Regions from separate parts of the Arthrobacter sp. B10-11 genome, predicted to be linked through region 1. Evidence: riboswitches for the same ligand, from Rfam matches in the RefSeq annotation. Region 1 holds a riboswitch; each other region holds the start of a gene.
What was found. Region 1 has a riboswitch for cyclic di-AMP ahead of RW112_RS17635 (C40 family peptidase). Riboswitches for the same ligand answer to the same signal wherever they lie in the genome.
Positions count from the first base shown of each region.

Region 2: linked by a shared signal. The riboswitch ahead of RW112_RS05960 (hypothetical protein) and the one ahead of RW112_RS17635 (C40 family peptidase) in region 1 are both predicted to bind cyclic di-AMP.
Region 3: linked by a shared signal. The riboswitch ahead of RW112_RS00275 (NlpC/P60 family protein) and the one ahead of RW112_RS17635 (C40 family peptidase) in region 1 are both predicted to bind cyclic di-AMP.

Region 1 covers NZ_JAWMTH010000006.1:63,261-67,500, reverse strand. The annotation lists gene RW112_RS17650 (molybdenum cofactor guanylyltransferase) at 57-674, opposite strand; gene RW112_RS17645 (HNH endonuclease) at 718-1,218, opposite strand; gene RW112_RS17640 (NlpC/P60 family protein) at 1,442-2,209, opposite strand; gene RW112_RS17635 (C40 family peptidase) at 2,364-3,038, opposite strand; cyclic di-AMP (ydaO/yuaA leader) riboswitch at 3,109-3,302, opposite strand; gene RW112_RS17630 (M23 family metallopeptidase) at 3,416-4,240, opposite strand.
Region 2 covers NZ_JAWMTH010000002.1:62,934-67,173, reverse strand. The annotation lists gene RW112_RS05975 (HAD-IA family hydrolase) at 1-342, shown strand, start outside; gene RW112_RS05970 (STAS/SEC14 domain-containing protein) at 428-796, shown strand; gene RW112_RS05965 (glycosyltransferase) at 819-1,724, opposite strand; gene RW112_RS05960 (hypothetical protein) at 1,860-2,642, opposite strand; cyclic di-AMP (ydaO/yuaA leader) riboswitch at 2,642-2,829, opposite strand; gene RW112_RS05955 (HAMP domain-containing sensor histidine kinase) at 2,965-4,240, opposite strand, start outside.
Region 3 covers NZ_JAWMTH010000001.1:47,752-51,991, reverse strand. The annotation lists gene RW112_RS00280 (polysaccharide deacetylase family protein) at 1-1,038, opposite strand, end outside; cyclic di-AMP (ydaO/yuaA leader) riboswitch at 1,276-1,466, shown strand; gene RW112_RS00275 (NlpC/P60 family protein) at 1,470-2,240, shown strand; gene RW112_RS00270 (hypothetical protein) at 2,318-2,908, opposite strand; gene RW112_RS00265 (DUF1918 domain-containing protein) at 3,113-3,307, shown strand; gene RW112_RS00260 (cupin domain-containing protein) at 3,412-3,789, opposite strand; gene RW112_RS00255 (DUF5129 domain-containing protein) at 4,015-4,240, opposite strand, start outside.

The DNA.
Region 1 (4,240 bases):
ATTCAGTTGCGGTGCCACCGCATGGTCCACCGACGGCGGCGTATGCTGTCGGCGGCTCACGACCCCTGGCGGGACACCCCTAACGCGGTGGCATCGTCCCAGGTATCCACGTCGTCCGTGGCACCGGCGGGGACGGTTACAGTCCGCACGTCAAGCCTAGCAAGGAGGGCGAAGACTGATGCTCCCGTAAGCCCTCCGCTCCTGGTCTTTTCCTCGACGGCCCGTTGTAGCGCGCGCGTGCTATAAAAGCCCGCGAGCGGCTGCTGGCGGCCGTCCGGTGAGGCGGCCATGACTCCTTCGGAGCCCGCGCTCCCCGGGGATCCCGCGGTAAGGGCTGCCAGCAGGGCCGCCACGGCCTGGTCCGCTTTGGGCATGTCACAGGCCAGAACCAGCGTTAGGCCTGCCCGAAGCGGACCCTGCGCATGGTCAAGGGCAGCCAGGCCGGCAGCAATAGCCGCGGCAGGGCCGGCGAACGCAGGCTCTTCACGGCACGTCAGGACGCCGGAGGGCAGTGCGCCGGAATCGGGTCCCACCACCACTGTGGCGGTTGCCCCGGCGGCTGCCGCGAGCGACCGCGACAGGAGGGTGGCGCCGTCGTACACCAACTGGGACTTGGGCACGCCGCCCAGGCGCGATGACCGGCCGCCGGCCAGGACTAAGGCATCGAACTCCACAGGGCCAGCCTAGCGATCGAGCCGGCCCTGTGCAGCAGACGCCTCAGGCCGCGGATTCAGGCAGCAGGAAAGGATCCCACGCGGGAGTGGGCTTTTCCAGTTCCTTGATCTGCCAGATGGTGCCGTGAGGGGGCGCGGGCACGAACCTGAGCTTCCAGCCCATCTCGGCCGGGGTGTGGTCGCCCTTCACGTTGTTGCATCTCAAGCAGGCGGCCACCAGGTTTTCCCACGAGTCGGCACCGCCCCTGGATTTGGGGTGGACGTGGTCAATGGTGTGTGCTGCTTTCCCGCAGTAGGCGCAGCGGTGGCCGTCGCGGCGCAACACGCCCCGGCGGCTCACTGCCGTGATGGTGTTGTACCGCGGGCGGATGTAGCGGTTCAGGAGGATCACGGACGGACGGCCCAGGATTTCCTGCGGCCCGACGACAGGATCGTCGCCTTCGGCCACCACGCTAGCTTTTCCGGTCAGCACAAGAACCAGCGCCCGGCGGAATGTCACAACCGCCAGCGGTTCATATCCAGCATTAAGAACGAGAGTGCGCATGCACATACCTCTTCACGGCCGCACCCGTCAGGGGCTCGAGGGCCGGCTGCCCTCTGCTTGTCCGGGCTATGGATCGACAACACAAGAGTAAACACTCAAGTGGCCGATCACCGAATCGGGTCATTACCATACACCCCGTGTCGATAAAAATTCACCTGCCGGAAACGCAAAAGAACCCCTGCCCGAAGGCAGGGGTTCTTTTGGCAAACGTGAGCCGGAGGCTTTAGCCGCCGACGCGGATGAAGACCGGGCCGGAGCCTACGTTGACGCTGAACAGGGAGGTGGTTCCACCGTTCCAGCCGCCGTGCACGGCCTGGCCGTTGCCGACGTAGACAGCGATGTGAGCCATGCCCATGCCGCCGTTCTGGTAGTAGGCGAGGTCGCCCGGCTGCGCCTCGGCTGCACTGACGGTGCGGCCCAGGGAGAGGTAGCCTGCCGGCCAGCCGTGGTAGTTGATGCCCACGGCTGCAAGCGAGTTGGTGGCGAGGGCGGTGCAGTCCTGGGCAACGCCGAGCTGGGCGTAAGCCGCAGCTGCGATCGAAGCGCCGTTACCGCTGGCAGCGGCCGGAGCGGCGGGGGCTGCCGGTGCGGCCGGCGCTGCGACGGTGGTTTCAACGGTGGCTGCCGGAGCGGCCTCGGGAGCAGCTTCCTGGACCTCAACAACAGGCTTGGCCTCTTCAACGACCGGAGCCGGCGAAGTGGATACAGCGGGCTTCTCGAAGGAGATCGCGATGCTGGATGCAGCCGAGATGTTGGCCGGAGCGGAAGACTGGACTTCCAAGGTGGAAGCAGAGGTTGCTTCGCGCTGAACATTGGTGTCGGCAGCGTTGGCTGCGATACCGCTCGTCAGGACCAGGCCGGAAGCAGCAGCGATAACCGCAGCCTGACGGCCCATGCCGCCGGCGTTGTCGCCGACAGCCTTGGCAATGACAGCAAGCGAGTTGGTTTTGGTAACCTCGGCGCGGTGCCGTGCGATGGCACGAGTAGTCATTATTTCTCTCTTTCGTTTTCCTCAGACTGCATGGCAGGCCGCGGCTTTTGGACGCTCCGGCATCTTGGGGGTAAGCCGGAACGGCCCGAACAGGGTTTTTAGCGAAGGACGCGCGCTTCACTGAAGGGAAGCACGCGTTTTAGCGCAGCGTGATTTAGCGCATGGTGTAGAACGCGGACGTGCCCGTGGCGGACACAGCGTGCAGGAGGGTGCCCTGCGACGGGTTCAACGCGCTGATCATCATGCCGTTGCCGACGTAGATGCCAACGTGTGCGCCGCCGTTTTGCATGACAAGATCGCCCGGCGCCGGGGTGGCGGTGGGCGTCATGGCAGTCCATGCGTTGGTGCGGGGGATGCTGATACCGGCCTGGGCGTAGACCCACTGGGTGAAGCCTGAGCAGTCCCAGCCGCTGGGAGTGGTGCCGCCCCAGACGTAGGCACTGCCGATGCCGGTGTAAGCGATGGCAGCGAGGCCCGATGCTGCCGCAGACGAAGCGGCATCGGCAAGCTTGCCTGCCTTGGCTTCCGCGTCGGCCTCAGTGGACGTTTCGCTGGCATCTGTACCGGTGGACTGTGCCCGAACGGTTTCAACCTTGGGCGCTGCCTTCGTGGTCACTGCCGGACGCTCGAAGGAAACAGTCGCTGTCGGTTCCGCGGTGACGGTCAGCTGGGCCGACTGTGAGCCGGACTCCGTGGAAGCGGAAACGCCCAGGTTGGTATCGGCGGCGTTCGCCGGCATTCCAACGCTGAGGATCAATCCGGACGCGGCTGCAATGACAGCCGCCTGGCGACCTACGGTTCCGGCGTTGGCAGTAACAGCCCGGGACACGGAGTTCAACGGGTTCGTTCGAACCGTTTGCGCACGGTGGCGCGCAGAATTGTGACGTGTAGACACGAAGGTAGCCTCTCCCAATGCCTACGAGGTGAGCTGTCGGATTCGGATGGGAGTCACCCGGCCGCTCGGCTTCCTGGGAAGCGTTGCGACTTAACCCCAAGGTCTTCTTGCGAAGACCAAAATTGGTTCCCCCGCCTCTGCCAGACGATGTCATGCGAACGGACCTTGAGCGGTGGCAGAGTTAGGCAATCCACTCAAGAGCGCCAACTTCGGAAAAGTTGGCGTGCTCTAAACGGTACAGGAATTAATAACGAATGTCACATTCAGGTCACGGCATGTCACAGGAATGCGAGAGCGGTCCATCGTTTGGATCAGAGCCAGCCGGTGGGGTCGACGACTTCGCCGTTGACCATGACTTCAAAATGGAGGTGGCAGCCGGTGGAGGCGCCGGTGGTCCCGCTAAGCGCCACGAGGTCGCCACGGCCCACCTTCTGCCCCACCTGGACGTTGGAAGACGAAAGGTGGTTGTACGTGGTTTCCAGGCCGTTGCCGTGGTCAATCACCACGCGGTTTCCGCCGCCGTAAGGATGCCAGCCCGAGAAGGTCACCGTTCCGCTGGCGGCAGCGAGGACGCTCGTGCCGCACTGGGCGGCATAGTCCTGGCCGCGGTGGAACTCACCGGCGCCGCCCGTGATGGGGCTGACCCGGAAGCCGAACGGCGAGGCCGAAACCATTTGTTCCAGCGGTGCCCCGAGGCTGCCGGCGGAGGCCGCACGGGTAATGGTCCCTGCCGACTGCGCGCTCAGAAGCTGCTTGAGCTTGCCGTCCGGATCGCCCTTGGTGGCGACGTAGGTGCGGTTGAAGTCGATTTTGGCACCCGCAGCAGCGGACACTTCCGGCTGGGGCGCAACTGACGCAGCGGCGGCAGCGTTCCCCGTGTCCGCTGTGGACATCGCGGGGCCGGTGGACGGGACGGTCACAGTGAGGACGAGCCCGGTGGCCGCGAGGGCAATGCCTGCCTTCTGGCCCACACCGCTCGCCGAGGCGAAGGCCGTAACCTGGCTGAACAGGCTGCGGCGCCGGCGCGCATCACGGTGCGCATCGCGCGGCCTGACCGTCATAACGGCTTCGGCCACTGGGTACTCCGAAGCGGGACCGGTCGCCCTGCGGCGGCCCCTGACGGTCTGCGTGGTCAA
Region 2 (4,240 bases), on a different contig from region 1:
TCGGCGGACCGGATCCTGGCGGATATCCGGATGGGTGCCGCGGGCCTGGCCATGCCTGCCACCGCCGTCACGGCCGACCTTGTCACCCGGGGCAAGCCGCACCCGGAAGGCTACCTCCGTGCCGCCGAACTGCTCGGCGTGGACCCGGCCGATGCTGTGGTCTTTGAGGACGCCCCCGCAGGGATTGCCGCCGGACTTGCCGCCGGGATCCGGACCGTTGCCATCGGGCCCAACACCGGTCCGTTGCCGGACGGCGTTCTGCACCTGGCCGATTACTCCGCGGTGTCCGTGGCAGTGGATGTGGATGACGCCGGAGCCAGGGCGATCCGCTTCCAGTTCTGAAGGCAAAACCGCTTTTCGGTGGTCCGGCACTGCCTGGTCACGTACGCTCAGGAGGGACGGATGACTCTATCTTTGGGGGGATAGGATGACCGAGATTCCAATTGACGGCGCCAGGGGCACCGTGGAACTGCGACACGGCGTTTTACATGTGCGGTGGATTCCAGACCTGGCCATCTGCGAGGAAGCGGCTGTGGCCGTCATGTCGGCCGTCAACGAGCTGAGCCGCGGGCGTTCGTTTCCGATGCTGGTGGACATGGCTGCGACGGCGTCCATGAGCCGCGGTGCCAGGCGTGTTTTTGCCCGTCCCAGTACGGTGGCAAAGGTGGCGCTCCTCGGGTCATCCCCGGTGGACCGCGCAATCGCCAACTTCTTCCTCGGTCTTCATGCTCCGGCGGCTCCGACGCGGTACTTCACCTGCGCGAAGGAAGCCATACGGTGGCTTAAGGACGCTTAGGCGCTAAAACCAGCGATTGCGTTCACCGGGCCAGTCCCGAGCGAAGCGCCGCTACGGGAATGCGGCCGCCGGCCAGGTCCCGGATGAGGCGGACGATGCCGCGCAGGTCGGCGAGGGCCGTCTGGACAAGGTCCACGCCGGCGTCGGCAGCGCTTGCCCAGTCCACCGGGACCTCGTGCACACGGAGTCCGCATCTTTCGGCAAGGACAAGGAGTTCGGTGTCGAAGAACCACTCATCGTCGGCGGTGTACGGAAGAATGTGCCGGCCAACATCTGCGCGGATGGCCTTGAAACCGCATTGCGCATCGCTGAAACGTGCTCCCATCAGCACATGGAGGAGAAGGTTGTAGCTGCGGGAAATGAACGCCCGCCAGCGTCCGCGGACCACGCGGGACGTCCGCGCCAGCCGGGTTCCAACCGCCACATCTGAATGTCCGGAAAGGAGCGGTGCCACCAGCGGAGCGAGCGCGGCGAGGTCGGTGGAAAGATTCACGTCCATGTAGGCCAGCACGGGTGAAGGCGAGTCCAGCCACACAGTGCGTAGGGCGTTTCCCCGGCCCTTGGCGGATAGCCGGACCACAGTGACTTCACGGAGTTCCCGGGCCACACGCTCGGCTGCCTGGAGGGTGCCGTCGGTGCTGGCATTGTCCGCCACGGTAATCCGGAAGGGGTACGGAAAGGTGGCGAGCAGGTAGGCGTGCAGCCGCCGCAACGACGGCTCCACATCCTGTTGCTCGTTGAACACCGGGATGACAACATCCAGGACCGGGACGTCGGTTCCTGCTGCTGCCATGACCCGCGTGTCAATAGGGGCCCGGCGGATGCGTCCCGGCCCGGGAAGCAGCGGTGCGCTTCCGTGCGAGGCATCGACGGCGGCCCGCGGGTGCGGGTGCGGCAGGGGTCCCGTGGCCTGGTGTGTGAGCGTCATGGTTCAACTATGGGGCCGCCGCATATGAAGGATTTAGGCCAAAGCTGTGCACCTGCTGTGGAGTCGCCGGAGGCCCCGAATCCACATGGATTCGAGGCCTCCGGTGCAACGGGACAAGCTGTCTGGCGGGCCGGCTTAGTACCAGTTGTTGGCGTAGTGGAAGTTCAGGGCATCGCAGGGGGAGCCGTACCGTTCCTTGATGTAGTTCAGGCCCCAGTTGATCTGCGTGCGGAAGTTGGTGCGGTAGTCCGCCCCGGCGCTGGCCATCTTTTCGGCCGGCAGGGACTGGACAACGCCGTACGCGCCGCTGCTGGGATTGGTCGCCGTGGTCTTCCAGTCGGATTCCTTGGTCCACAGCGTGACCAGGCACTGCATCTGGTCGGCAGCCCAGCCGTAGCTTCCGAGCTGCGAAGCGGCATATGCCTGGGCCGCTGCGGGGTCGTCAACTGCAACGGGCGGTGCCGGGGCGGGCGCGGGTTCGGGAGCCGCAGCAGGGGCAGGCGCAGGCGCGGCTGCCTCCGGGGCGGCCTCCGGAGCCTTCTGCTCTGACGTCTTTTCCCCGGACGACTGCGGAGTCACGCTGACGGAGGCCGGGGCGGGCATGGCGGAAACCAGGATCTTTTCGAACGCGAGCTTCGACTCGGTATCGGCCGAAGTTGATGCGCTTTCAGCACCTGTGGCCGATGTTGAGGGCGCTGCGGGCTCGGAAGCCTGGCCGGCGGCGCCGACTCCGATCAGTACGGCGCAGGCCGTGGCCACTACTGCGGCCCGGCGGCCGGTCCCCTGCAGGCCGGCAGTGAACCGGGACAACGGGGTTGCCCTGGGGGCCGGTTCGGCGCGGTGGCGTGACCGTGCCGCAGGCGATGCGGAGTTGGCGGAAACGGTCTCAGGGCATACTTCTGGCGTGGATTCAGTCATGGTTGCCTCTCGATGCCGGCGGAGTTAGCTGTCGGGTTCGGATGAGGTCACACCCGGCCGCACGGAACTTCACGTGTCGGCTTCACCCCAAGGGCCGCTGCTGCAGCATGCCCGGAGACCTGGGTCCCCCGCCTCTGCCTGATCATGAGGAAATCCGGGTAGCGGCAGAGTTTGGCGTCCATCCGGATATGCGGCCCGAACGATGGCCGCACCCTAAAAACCGTACAGGAGTTCGGTGCTTAAGTCACGTTTCGGTAACGAGGATCACGCCTGCGGCGCGTTGACTTGCGCTGGAACTGACCGCGCAGTGGTGCCGGCGGGACTAGGCGGCCGCCGGCTCGCCAGGGAGGCGCAACGCGAATTCGGTGCGGCCCGGGCGGGAGTTCACCTCCACGGTGCCGCCGTGTGCCTCCACGATCGACTGCACAATCGACAGGCCAAGTCCGCTGGTTCCCTCGGCGGCCGCGGCGCCGGCAGCACCAGGGGCCGACGCCGCTCCGGCCGGGCTGGTGCGCGCGGCGTCCGCCCGGGCAAACCTGGCGAAGACCCGGTCCACGAATTCCGGCGGGATCCCGGCCCCGTTGTCCGTCACGGTCAGCACGGCACTGCCGTCGGCTGACCTCATCACCCCGGTGACCACCGTGGTCCCCGGGTCCGTGTGTTTGCGGGCGTTGGAGAGGAGGTTGGCCAGCACCTGGTGCAGCTGTTTGGCGTCCCCGCGGACCACCACGGGCTCGTCGGGCAGTTCGAGCTGCCAGATGCGGTCCGGTGCCATGACCTTCTCGTCGCTGACGGTTTCCACCGCCAGCTGCGTCAGGTCCACGTCGCTGATCTTGAGCGGCTGGCCTTCGTCCAGCCGGGCCAGGAGCAGGAGATCCTCTACAAGGGTGGTCATCCGTTCGGACTGGCTTTGCACCCGGGCCAGGGACTTCTTGCCGTCCGGGGTGAAGTCCTCGGTCATCCGCATGAGTTCCGTGTAGCCGCGGATGGCGGTGAGCGGCGTGCGCAGTTCGTGCGATGCGTCGGCCACGAACTGGCGCACCTTGGTCTCGCTCTGCTGCCGTGCCTCGAGGGCTTTGGCGACGTTGTCCAGCATGAGGTTCAGTGCGTGGCCCACGCTGCCCACTTCAGTTCCGGGATGGGCGTTCGACGGCGGCACGCGCACCGCAAGTGCCACCTCGCCGGCGTCGAGTGGCAGCTGGGAAACCTGCGTGGCCACTTCGGAAAGCTGTTCGAGCGGTTTCATGGTCCGGCGGATCAGCACCGTTCCTGCCATGCCGATCAGCACCAGCCCGCCGAGGGAAACGAAGACAAAGGTCCACACCAGTGAGCTGAGCGTGTTCTGCTTTTCGGCGAGGGGGAGGCCGGTGACGATCACATCTCCATACGGAGCCTCCACCGCCACCAGGCGGTAGGACCCGGTGGACAGGGTCCGGTCAACGGGTACTCCGTCGTGTCCGAGCGCCAAGAGGACCTGGTCATCCGCGGGGGACAGGGATGCGCGGGTAGCGTCACTGGCCAGGAAGCCGGAACTGCTGACGTTTCCGTCGTCGATGCGGGCGAACAGGGTGCCGATGCCCTGGCCCCGTGCATCCAGG
Region 3 (4,240 bases), on a different contig from region 1:
TTCGTACCAGCCGTTGCTGATTCCCTGGTTGGCCATCCAGCTGACCTCTGTGTAGAGCTGCGAGCCGGGCGGGACGTCGACGAAAGAGATTGGCGACGGCGAGGGTGAGGGGGAAGGGGATGGGGACGGTGAGGGGGATGGAGACGGCGACGGTGACGGCGGCGGCGGCGGCGACGTCACGGGGGACTGGCCCATGGCCTGCGCCACTGTCCGGACCGACGTCGTGCCGTTTGCCGTCCGTGCAGCCAGCCATGTGACGAAGGATTCGAACACAGCCGGGCTGATGGACAGGGACGGGTCCGTGCCGTTGGCAATTTCGTGGAAGGTCAGCTGCAGCCAGCCGCCCGTGGTCTCCGCGTTGGTGACCGTGTTTTGCAGGTCGGCCAGGCTCCAGGAGCTGGCCACCTGGTCCGGCGCCCTGGTGACCATGGGATTCTGCGGAGGCAGCGTTTCCGCAACAGGGCAGGAGGCGCAGCTGTCAGGGGATCGCAGGTCGCCCAGGCCCCTGGAACTGGTGTATCCGCAGTCGCGGACGGCTGACTGGGCGGTCGCATTCTCCGCCGCAAACGGATACGCAAAGCTGGTGACGTTGAAACCCCAGCCTTCCAGGGTCGACTTGCTGTTGCAGGCCTCCGCGCGCGCGGCTGCGGCGCTGAGTGTTGTCATGTCCGGGTGGGTCACGCTGTGGCCCGCGATCTCGTTGCCGTCGGCGGCGAAGGCCTGCAGGTTCGCCTGGGTGAGGAATCCGGACGAACCGATGAAGGACGTGGTGATATAGAACGTTCCCACCAGCCCGTGGGCTTTCAGGACCTGCTCGGCGGCCAACTGGCTGCCCAGGCCGTCGTCGAATGTCAGGCTGACAATGGTTGGTTCCGCAGCCCGTGAGGTGCCGGCCACACCCACCACGGTGCTCGCGGCGAGCAGCAGCGCGCCCAGGACCGCCGTCCAGCGCCGGCCGCGCCAGGCTCCGGGGGAGGCCTCCGGGGGGTCAGCCACATGGCGCGGATACTTGCGGACAGGGCGATTCGACCAACGCATGATGCCTCCAAGCGTGTGAGTCCCCCCGCAAGAACATGCACGTAGACTACGCCTCACCGCACCCGGGGAAAACACTCGACTTTGACGGACGGAACACCCGAGTACATCGTCGCTGCCTGCAGGGGCGACCGGGCGCTGCGCCTGGCCGGGCTGTTACCTGAATGTGACATGCGGTGCGCCGCCCGCGTACGGTGGAACGGTGCCCGTTGTCCCAGATACCGGCACTCCCGGGCGGATTGCCTAACCCTGCCGCGGTCCGGGATCCAACCGAAAATCATCCGGCAGGGACGGGGAAACCACTTTTGACCTGACTTTGTGCGGGTCTTCGGGGTGAAGCCGCACGCTTTCCGCAACGCGGAATGCCACTGCGGCCGGGTGTCTCCCATCCGAATCCGACAGCTAACCTCGCAGGCATCGGGAGAGGTCACTTCATGTCTTCACGCAATCTGCCCGACCATCACCGGTCCACCGCGCCCGCGGGGCGCCCGGGGTCCACGCCCACCGGAGGGAGGATCCGTGCGGGACGCCGGGCTGCGGTCCTGGCGGCCGCTTCGGGCCTGGTCCTTTCCGGCACCGGGGCTGCCCAGGCGGCCGATGCCCCCGCGGAACGGGACACCGCTCCGGCTTCCGCCCTGGATGCCACGGCCCAGGTGGGCGCCCCGCTCAGCGCTGACTCGCATGTCAGGATCAGCTTCGAGCGGCCGGATGTCAGCACCACGCCCGCTCCGGTGGAGGCGCCGGTCGAAGAGGCCGCTCCGGTGGAGGCAGCAATTCCGGCGGAGGCCGTTCCCGCGCCGGCCGCTCCGGCCCCTGCTGCGCCCGCGGTTTCCGTCCAGGTCCAGGCGGCGGCCCCTGCCCCTGCGCCGGCGCCTGCTGCCGGCGGTGTCAATGCCGCCATGGTTTCCGCTGCGTACGCGCAGCTGGGAATCACCCAGGACTGCACCGCCATGGTGGAAAAGGCCCTCGGCTCCGCGGGCATTCCCGTGGGCGACCTGGCCCCGATGCAGTTCATGAACTACGGCTCGGTGGTTGGCGAACCGCAGCCCGGCGACATGGTGGTGCAGTCCGGCCACGTGGGCATCTACATCGGCGACGGCCAGGTGATCAGCGGCGGAATGAACGGTGTCAACGCCACGGTCACGCACCCGCTGTCATGGCTCACGGCCACCGGCGGCGTGACGTTCGTCCGCGCCGGAGCCTAGCCTTTAGGCCCTGCCGGTCGGCCGGTGATCAGCTGCCTTGGGGGCAGCCGGTCGCCGGCCTCCGCGTGGCCGCCGGCTCACGGCGGGGATATGGCGAGCTGAGCCGTGCTCTCGCCTTGTACGAATTTGATGCGAAGGAGTGCTTCGCGCGTATCCGCCGGAAGAATGAAGCGGACGTCGCCCGATTTGCTGGAATCGCCTGCCACCAGCTCGTTGAGGCCGGAATCGGGGGAATGGCTGATTCCGTCCGCATTCAGCCTGAACGTAGAGTCCCAGAAGTTGATGTCATATCTGCCGTGGTTGGTGCACCTGAGCGCTACCGTCAGCGCGACCCGGCCGGAGACGTCGGGGCGCACGCCGGCTCCGAGAATCTCATACTCGACGTCGGCTGACCTGAACTTCCGCTCGGCCGGCAATGCTACCGTCCATCCTGCAACGTTGCCGGTGGCGGATGGGACGCCGGTCGCCCGGACGGTGCTGCCCGGCTGTGCTGCGCCGGCTGGAGTGGAGGAAGCGCTCGCCGTTGAAGCTGCGGGCCGGCCGGCGTCGAACAGTCCGAGTTGCCCCAGACCAAGCAGCAGCCCCGTGACAGCGGTAATCACGGCTGCGGCGGCAGTCAGCAGACCGGGCAGCGTAGCCCACCAGCTGGTGGGTTTCTCGTCCGCCATAGCAGTTCCCCCTCAGTCCCAGGGGCAGGGACATCAGTACTCTTCCCATGTTCCTGCCAAGCTCGCCCAAGCACCAGATGCCACGGGATGCCCCTTAGAGCGCCGATCGGGGCCGCGGCCTTCGCCGGCCCGAGCCACTAGTGCGGAACGGCCCTGTTGTCCCCGGGCCGAGACTCGTACTCTGGTGTCTTGGAGGTGATTGCCATGAAGGCAGCCCAGGGAGACCGGATCACAATCCGGGGCAAGACGGTCGGATCCGCGGAGCGGCACGGCCAGATCGTTGAGGTCCACGGTGCTGACGGAGCGCCGCCGTACGTGGTGCGTTTCGACGACGGCCATGAAACCACCGTCATTCCGGGCGGCGATTTCGTCATTGACAGGATCCATCCGCCGCAGTGAAGTAGCAGAGACAGCAAGCCAGGCCCTGTCCCCGGCGGGACTGGGCCCGGCTTGCTGTTTCGACGGCGGCCGGTAAGTGCCGCACCCGGCTGTGCCGTATCCGGCTATTCGGGGGCCTTGGCGAACACGGCGGCGCTGACGAACTCAATCCCGGTAAAAGGTTCCCCTCCTTCGACCCATGCGTCATGCCCCGGCGGGATGCTGTACGAATCACCTGAAGTGATGTTGATCTGGCTGCCGTCGGCGGTCTGGACGGTGAGCCTGCCGGAAACGCAGTAACCGACATGGCTGAGCTGGCAGGAATCGGTCTTTACCACCGGCTTGATGCATTCGGACCACCGCCAGCCGGGCTCGAAGGTGAATCGTCCGATGGTGTAGGCGTCGACGGACACAAGGTCCACTTCCGTCTTGTCGGGACGGCGCTTCTCGTCGGGAGCATCGTGGGATTTTACAGCGAGCTGAGCGACAACGTTCGTGGTCATGGCTCTCTCCATCACTCAATATTGCGGCTGGGACTGCACGGGCCCGCCAGGGCAACCGGACAGCGGGGTCGGTTCGCCTGGCCTGAATCACCGGAGCGCACCGGGACAACAATCGCTTACGGTGCCCAGCATCCTCCGATCGGGTTTCCTTGTCGATACCCGGGGAAGGACCGACGTGCCCTGTCCCAGTGGGCCGTCGTGCCCTCTCCCAGTGGAGGACCGCGCTCAGAAGTTGGATGAACTTCCGGACCCGGAAAAACTACCCCCGCTGGCTCCGTAGCCGGTTGTGCTGCCGCCGCCGCGCGCCGTGCTGACGCTGCCCACCCCTGTGCTGAATCCGGTGTTGAAGGCGGGGACCGAGAAGAAGTAGTACGACGGATAGACCGTGCCAAGGATGCTGGGCTCGTAGGTGCGGCCATATTTTGCCTTGGTTCCGGCCTGTGCGCTTTCC